One region of the Lysinibacillus sp. RC79 genome, then DNA from elsewhere that is predicted to be linked to it. Evidence: predicted binding sites of a transcription regulator. Region 1 holds the regulator's gene; the other holds the start of a gene.
What was found. The regulator Rex, encoded in region 1, represses fermentation and respiration genes when NADH is low (regulators of the CRP and FNR family bind a similar motif). The targets are predictions, from matches to a motif close to TTGTGAAATATTTCACAA.
Positions count from the first base shown of each region.

Region 1 (4,222 bases):
CGAGTGCTAACACAATTATTATGATAATCAATCACACTTTTTTTTGCAAGTCAGAACTTCGAAAAATTTTGTTTTCTTTCCATATTCCTCTACAATAGAAAGGTAGCATAATGAATGGAAAGGATTTTGACTGTGAACAATTCTCAAAAAATAAATAAACATAAAAAAACAGCCCTTTATGTTTTACTGATCTATATCCTCATGCAAATATCAGGTAAATGGCTGGCACAACCGTTTCACAAACTTGTTATGAGTACCACCGGTTTACCTAGTGAGCAAGCCGCTCCGCTTACGCAAGGCTGGTATATCGCACTTAGCTTTGCCATTGCGTTAATTCTAAGCTTAATTCTAACATCCCGCGATAAAGCATTTTGGGATATTTATCAAGGTAAGAAAGAAACGATACCACTGTCAATTATGTGGGGAATTATTGGTTTCTTCTTAGTTTTCATTGGCCAAATGATTGGCGCAGCTATCGAAATGGCTATATTCGGTATCCAAGGTGGATCGCAAAATACAGCTGATATTGTTGGAATTGCAAAAGGCGCTCCTATTGCGATATTAGCGATTGTCGTTTTTGGACCAATATTAGAAGAGTTCGTCTTCCGCCGTGTTATTTTTGGATCGCTTGTCCAAACAACTAATTTCTGGGTAGCCGGTATAGTAAGCGCCATTTTCTTTGCACTTATTCATTTCGACTTCTCTCATATCTTGCTTTATACAATTTGTGGATTGATTTTTGCCTTCTTATATCACAAAACAAAACGCATTTGGACATCTATTATCGCCCATGTCATGCTGAACGGTTTTGTGACACTTGTACAATTGTATGCAGAACCATTGCAAAAGTTTCTTGAACAACTAGAAAAAATGCAATAAAAATGAGTGAGAGTTTTCTCTCCACTGATTTCTAATTGAACTATTAAATTTATAAATAACGACGAAAAAGCTCGATGCTACTAATTAGCATCGAGCTTCTATTATTATTGATTCAATTCTTCGATTTGACGTCTCTGCTGTTCCAGCGCCTCTTCAATCTGGCGTTTTTGCTCAGCCTCTTGTTCTTCTTTCATCCGCATTTCCTCTGATTTCAAATATTTTTTATAGCCAATACGAGAAATCATAATGCTAATTTCATAAAGAACAAACAACGGCACTGAAACCATTAAGTGCGAAGCTAATTCAGGCGGTGCGATTAAAGCAGCACATACAAATAAACCAAAGTATGAGTACTTACGAATACGAATTAGTAACTCAGGAGATAAAATCCCAATACGCGAAAAGAACAGGACTACAATCGGTAATTGGAAAAGGAAACCAAACGGAATTGTAAGCTTAAATAAAAACGTAAAATATTCATGTATGCCAATCGTTTGCTGAATTTCCAATTCATTTGATAAATTCATCATAAACTTTATGACATAAGGGAATAGTAAAAAATATGAAAAGGACAACCCTGCTAAAAATAATAAAAATGAATACGGTATATAGCTTAAAGTTGCTTTTCGTTCTACGTCCCTTAATCCTGGACTAATAAAAGCCCACAATTGGTACATCAATACCGGCGAAGATAGAATAAATGCTATTAAAAAAACGACTTGGATATAAATTGCAAGTGGTGTTACTACATCAAACGCATGAAGTGTTATATTGTAAGACTCTCCAGTAATTTGAAGGTATTTAACAAGCGGCTTCGCAACAAAAAAGCCGCCAGCCATAGCGAGAACAAAGAAAACGGCAACAATAAAAAGCCGTTTTCTTAATTCTTCTATATGCTCAATAACAGTTAGATCTTTTGGATTCATCCTCAAACATCCTAACTTTACTTATCTAGTTCTTTCTTTTTCTTATCATCATCATCTTCGTCGACTAATCCTTTAGTAGCATTTTTGAATTCACGTAATGTTGAACCAAATGCTTTACCAAGCTCCGGTAACTTCTTAGGACCGAAAATTAGTAATGCGACAATTCCGATAATAATGAGGCTCATAGGACCAATACCACCCATTAAAGCCACCTCCTCTTTATATCCATCATTTTAACGCATATTTCGCCATTTAGCTAACTAATTATATGTGAAAGTTTTTCGTCATTCTCGCATTTTACTTCATACTTATTTTACAGAAACTGTGAGAGCTATACTATCAATTATGCCTCGGCATAATTGCGTCCGGAATCGGCTTTGTGCTTGCACAAAGAACTCCTTTCCGATTTCCGTGACATCCGCCGGAGGCTTTAACTTCTTTCAGCGGGTGTTTCGACACCCGCTGAAAGAAGTTAAATTATGTACAATTATCACTCTTCCTGATTACGAATTAAATAAATGAGCGCCTGCAATTCTACCGACAAATCAATTGTTAAAAGTTGCATTTTGTCTGGTACAGTAATACGCTCTGGCGTAAAGTTCAAAATTCCTTTTGCGTTCATCGCTGCTAATCTATCTGCCATTTTCTGTGCAGAGCGTGGTGAAACTGTTAAAATTGCAAGCTCCGCTCCATATTCTGCATACTTTTCTTCCAATAAGTCAGGGTGAAAAACAGGAATATTGCTAATCATTTTCCCTTCTTTTGGGGCCTTTGAATCAAATGCCACAACGATGTGAGTATTGTGATTTTTTTGAAAATTATATTTTAATAAAGCACTACCTAAATTCCCTACACCAATTAACGCTACTTTTGTCGCTTCATGTTGATCGAGCGTTTGACTAAAAAATTCCAAGAGATGCTGCACATCATAGCCATATCCCTTTTTCCCAAGAGCACCAAAATAAGAAAAATCACGGCGAATAGTTGCAGAATCAATTTTCATCGCTTCACTCAGTTCCTTCGACGAAATGCGTTCCATGCCTTCTTGTGCAAAGTTTTGAATAAAACGATAGTAAAGAGGAAGTCTTTTCGTAGTGGCTTGTGGAATTTTTAATTCTTGTTTCAAACTTTTTTCCTCCTTAAAATGTATCAAATTCTATTTATGATACTTGCTTAAATTTCTAAGTTTATAATATTCACTGGAGGATTTCCCTTTAGTTAATGGCGCTTTTACGCCACTAACTAAAGGGAAATCGTTTCAATCTTACATGACAGCTTGGAATAAGTAAAGCATCGACATTGCAAGCCAATCGCTCATCCATTACACTAAGGAAGAATTGAGGTGTCAAGAATGATTGTTTTACAGGTCAATCAACTATATAAATCCTTCCTTGCAGATGAAATTTTAAGTGGCGTAAAATTAGAGGTTCAACATCGTGACCGCGTTGCATTAGTAGGTCGTAACGGTGCTGGTAAGTCTACTTTACTTAAAATAATTGCTGGTCAAATGTCATATGACTCTGGCGATATTATTATCCCTAAAGGTATACAAATTGGATATTTGGAGCAGCATGCTGGATTAAACTCAACATTGTCGATTTGGGATGAAATGATGACAATTTTTGAGCCGCTTATTGCCCAAGAACAAACACTCCGATCATTAGAACAACAAATGGCCGACCCAGCTGTTTATGAAAATCCTACTTTATATGCAAAAATAATGTCTGAATACGATCATTTGCAGCATAATTTTAAGGATGCGGGTGGCTATCAATTTGAATCTGATACACGTTCTGTGCTTCATGGCATGCAGTTTTATCCTGAGGATTACGAAAAGCCAATTAGCTCACTATCAGGGGGACAACGAACTCGGTTAGCTCTTGCTAAGCTTCTGTTAAGTAAACCTGACCTATTAATACTCGATGAACCTACTAACCATTTAGATATTGAAACTCTCTCATGGTTGGAATCATATTTAAAAGGCTACGAAGGGGCTATTCTAATTGTTTCCCATGACCGCTACTTCTTAGACCAGGTTGTTTCCATTGTCTACGAAGTCTCTCGTCATCGCGTCACAAAATATACAGGCAATTATAGTGCCTATTTAGATGAAAAAGCGAAAAATTATGAGCGTGATTTGAAGCTTTATGAACGACAGCAAGATGAGAAGGCCAAGCTTGAAGAATTTGTTCAAAAAAACATAGCTCGTGCTTCTACTACTAAAATGGCACAAAGTCGTCGTAAAATGCTTGAACGAACAGAATGGCTGGAATCCCCTGAGGGTGATGAAAAGTCAGCAAGCTTCGGTTTTACAATTGAACGTCAAAGTGGTAACGATGTATTATCTATTGATGATTTAGCTATAGGTTATAGTGATAAGAAAATATCAAGCGGCGTCACATTACGCACTTTCCGAG
Region 1 is NZ_JBGCCD010000054.1:5,837-10,058, reverse strand. Features, by position in the region: gene ABH968_RS27190 (CPBP family intramembrane glutamic endopeptidase) at 115-879, shown strand; gene tatC (twin-arginine translocase subunit TatC) at 984-1,805, opposite strand; gene ABH968_RS27180 (twin-arginine translocase TatA/TatE family subunit) at 1,823-2,008, opposite strand; gene ABH968_RS27175 (redox-sensing transcriptional repressor Rex) at 2,296-2,931, opposite strand; gene ABH968_RS27170 (ABC transporter ATP-binding protein) at 3,157-4,222, shown strand, end outside.

Region 2 (4,222 bases), on a different contig from region 1:
TCATTAAAGTCTTTTAATATTTTACACCAGATATGAATCCCCCCTTGAGGAACAAAAAATTCCACCTCATCCTTTAAATAATGAGTAAGACTTTTAACAATTTGATTTCTTCTTTTTTCTAATTCCACAACTAATTTATTCATATGAGATTGGAAATTTTCTGATTCTAAAAAATCATTAGCAATCCATTGTGTAAAGCTTGAATGACCAAAGTCTATTTGCTGTTTTGCATCGGATAATCTTTCTATTACTGATTTGGGCCCTATAATCCAGCCAATTCTTAGTCCTGAGGCAACAATTTTGGACAATGAGCTAATGTATAAAACATTTCCGTTAACATCCATTGATTTAAGTGTAGGGATTTTTCTCCCTGTAAAAGCTGTTAAACTATATGGATCGTCTTCTACTACTGGGATTCCTAGTTCGGAGGATATGTCTAAAATATCTCGTCTTTTCTTTTCATTCATGACAGAACCTGTAGGGTTTTGAAAATCAGGATTTAAAAAAATCATTCTAATTCGATGTTTTTTATATAATGAGCGTAAATCTTCTGGTTTGATGCCATCCTTGTCCACAGATAAATAATGTATTTGAATGCCTGCTGTTTTGAAAATTTGAAGATTATAACTGTATGAAGGCTCTTCTAGCGCAACTGCATCTCCTGGTTTTAACAAACACTGCACGATTAAATGTATGGCTTGTTGTGCACCAGATGTAATGAGAATGGAAGCGGGATCGGTTTCTATTTGACGATACTGTCTCATATGTTTCGTTATTGTTTCTCTAAATATCTCATTCCCTTGTGGATGATCATATCCTAAGCTCCCGATAAAAGAACGGGTAAAAGTAATCTCCCTTAAATAATCCAACGGGAAAAGATCCTCTGACAATTCTCCACTAGCTAAATTGATTAGTTTATGTTCAACCGCTTCTTTTCTTATTCTCTGCGTTACAGGTTGATTAGGTAAAAAAGGCCCCGCTTCAATATATCTATTCCAACTAGGAATGCGTTTATTTGTAATTCCCCAGATGTCTTTACTGATTGTTGTACCGCTTCCTCTATTTCTTTCAATCAGTCCATTGGATTCCAACTCATCATATGCACTTACAACAGTGCTTCTGTTTATATTAAATTCTTTAGCTAAAAACCTTTCAGACGGTAAGGATTTATCAGCCGGAAATGTGCCATCTGCTATCCCTTTTTCAATATATTCGGCAAGTTGTTTATATATAGCTTTCTTTGATTCTCGATCTGGTTTCCAATCCATAAAAACTCTCTCCTTAAAATTCCTAATTGTTCCTATCCCCAAAAATGGGGGTTCAATAGAATTATCCTGTATTCTCTTTTATCAAACTGCAATAACTTCCTCTAATCTTTTCGATTAAAAAGAATTATTTTAAATAAATCACACTCATAATAAACCACCCATTTAACCTTTAATTTAACCATCCACTTTGTTTATCAAACCACTTCTTGCATTTTAAAAGCTTGATATAATCCCTTTTTTCACAAAAAAATTATATCAAAATATTTTTTTCATTTGAGAACGTTTTGTGATAGATTTCATATTTTCTTGCCTTTCGATTTTTATGCAACTAATATGAAACTCGAATTGTGAATCAAATTCCGCACAAACCCTTATTAGCCTTTAAAACATACAAGAATAATTGAAAGGGGTTTGTCTATGAAAAAGATGTGGATCAGTTTCATTAGCTTTTTCACTATTGCCACTATATTAACAGGGTGTGAACCGTTGTTAGTATTGGATCCAAAAGGGCCTCAGGGTCAAGTACAAGCTAAAGATATAATGCTATCGATTTGGATTATGTCCGTTATCCTTATCGTTGTGTATGTCATCTTAGCTTATATGTTATTTAGATTTCGCGCGTCTAAACAAAGCGCAAACTATAAACCTCCCTACATTAAAGGAAGTACACTAGTTGAAATAATTTGTGTTGGTATACCTGTATTGATCGTTATATTCCTATCAATTGTTTCAGTTCAAAGTAACAATAAGGTTGAATCAACACCTGCAGAATATAAGGACAAAGAACCTCTTGTCATTTATGCTGCAACATCTAACTGGAAATGGCACTTTAGCTATCCAGCAGAAAACATTGAAACAGTTAACTATCTGTATATTCCTGTTGACCGTCCAATTGAGTTTAAACTCTACTCTTACGGACCTATTACAAGTTTCTGGATTCCGCAGCTTGGGGGGCAAAAATATGCAATGTCAGATATGGTGAATACATTGCATTTAGGTGCTAACACACCAGGTGAATATATGGGACGAAACGCAAGTTTTAGTGGTAAAGGATTTGCTGAAAATACTTTTAGAGTCGAAGCAGTACATCAGGAAGAATTTGATAGCTGGGTAAAGGACATTAAAAATACTTCTCCAGAAATAACGGAAGAAAAATTTGATAATTTACTAAAGCCAGGTCATGTGGATGAAGCTTCGTTTAATGGGACTCACTTAACATTTTATCCGGCACCAGACAGTGAACATGGTGAACATTAACACAGGTTTCTAATTCATTAGAATAGTGTTCATTCAAACACCACTAATTCTTATGATGAATCATTTAATTATTAAAATTCCACTATTTTACTATAGAACTCTTGAAAGGAGTATTAATCGTTATGGAATTCTTTGAACGATTTGCTATACCTCATCCAAGTGCTGCGATTTACGGATCAATGGTTGCCATTGCACTAACGATTATAGCAATCATTGTCGGATTAACTTTTTTTAAAAAATGGGGCTATTTATGGCGTGAATGGTTAACGACAGTTGATCATAAGCGAATTGGGATTATGTATTTAATCTCTGCATTACTAATGCTTTTCCGCGGTGGAGCAGATGCGATTATGATTCGTGCTCAACTAGCTGTACCTGATAATAAATTACTTGATGCTCAGCACTATAATGAAGTATTCACTACTCATGGGACTGTGATGATCATCTTTATGGCAATGCCCTTCATTATGGCATTTATGAACTTCGTTGTACCTTTACAAATCGGGGCTCGTGACGTAGCTTTCCCAAGGTTAAACGCATTAAGTTTTTGGTTATTCTTTATGGGGGCAATGCTCCTAAACATTTCCTTTGTCATTGGTGGTTCACCTGATTCAGGTTGGACAAATTACTTCCCTCTAGCGAATAACGATTATAGCCAATCAGTAGGTACTAACTATTATTTATTCGCTCTACAAATTTCTGGATTGGGCACATTAATGACTGGTATCAACATGATCGCAACGATTCTTAAAATGCGAGCACCTGGTATGACATTAATGAAAATGCCAATGTTTACATGGTCTGCTTTAGTAGCTAATGTTATTATCGTTTTCGCTTTTCCTGTATTAACAGTAGCACTTGCTATGGGGACTATGGACCGCTTATTTGGAACTAACTTCTTCTCAACAACAAGTGGTGGTATGGATATGCTTTGGGCCAATTTCTTCTGGGTCTGGGGACATCCTGAAGTATATATTCTAGTGTTACCAGCGTTCGGTATTTACAGTGAAATTATCTCCACCTTTTCTAAGAGAAACCTTTATGGATATAAATCTATGGTTGGCTCAATGGTGATTATCTCCTTCCTATCATTTTTAGTATGGACGCACCATTTCTTTACGATGGGACAAGGAGCTTTAACAAACAGTGTCTTCTCTATTACAACAATGGCGATAGCCGTTCCAACCGGAGTTAAGCTTTTCAACTGGTTATTTACACTTTGGAAAGGAAAAATCGAATTCACGACTCCAATGCTCTATTCATTACTATTTATCCCCACTTTTACAATTGGTGGAGTAACCGGAGTTATGCTCGGAATGTCAGCTGCTGACTATCAATATCATAATACGATGTTTCTAGTGGCTCATTTCCATATGGTTATTATTCCTGGTGTTGTATTCGGTATGTTAGCCGGTTTACATTACTATTGGCCAAAAATGTTTGGCTTTATATTAAATGAAAAAATCGGAAAATTGACAGCATGGATTATCGCTATTAGTACGCTTGTGGCGTTTATGCCAATGTTCTTCTCAGGTCTCGATGGACAAGCACGTCGTATGTACACATACACTGAAGAAACTGGTTTTGGCATTTGGAATATGATTTCGTTTGTAGGTGCAATTGGCCTAGCAATTGGATTTGCCTTAATCGCCTATAACGTTTACTACAGTATTCGTTACGCATCAAGAGATATTGGC
Region 2 is NZ_JBGCCD010000002.1:161,184-165,405, forward strand. Features, by position in the region: gene pdxR (MocR-like pyridoxine biosynthesis transcription factor PdxR) at 1-1,268, opposite strand, end outside; gene qoxA (cytochrome aa3 quinol oxidase subunit II) at 1,686-2,525, shown strand; gene qoxB (cytochrome aa3 quinol oxidase subunit I) at 2,648-4,222, shown strand, end outside.
Region 2: qoxA (cytochrome aa3 quinol oxidase subunit II) is a predicted target of Rex. The motif match lies at 1,553-1,570, and genes of this name have one in related genera.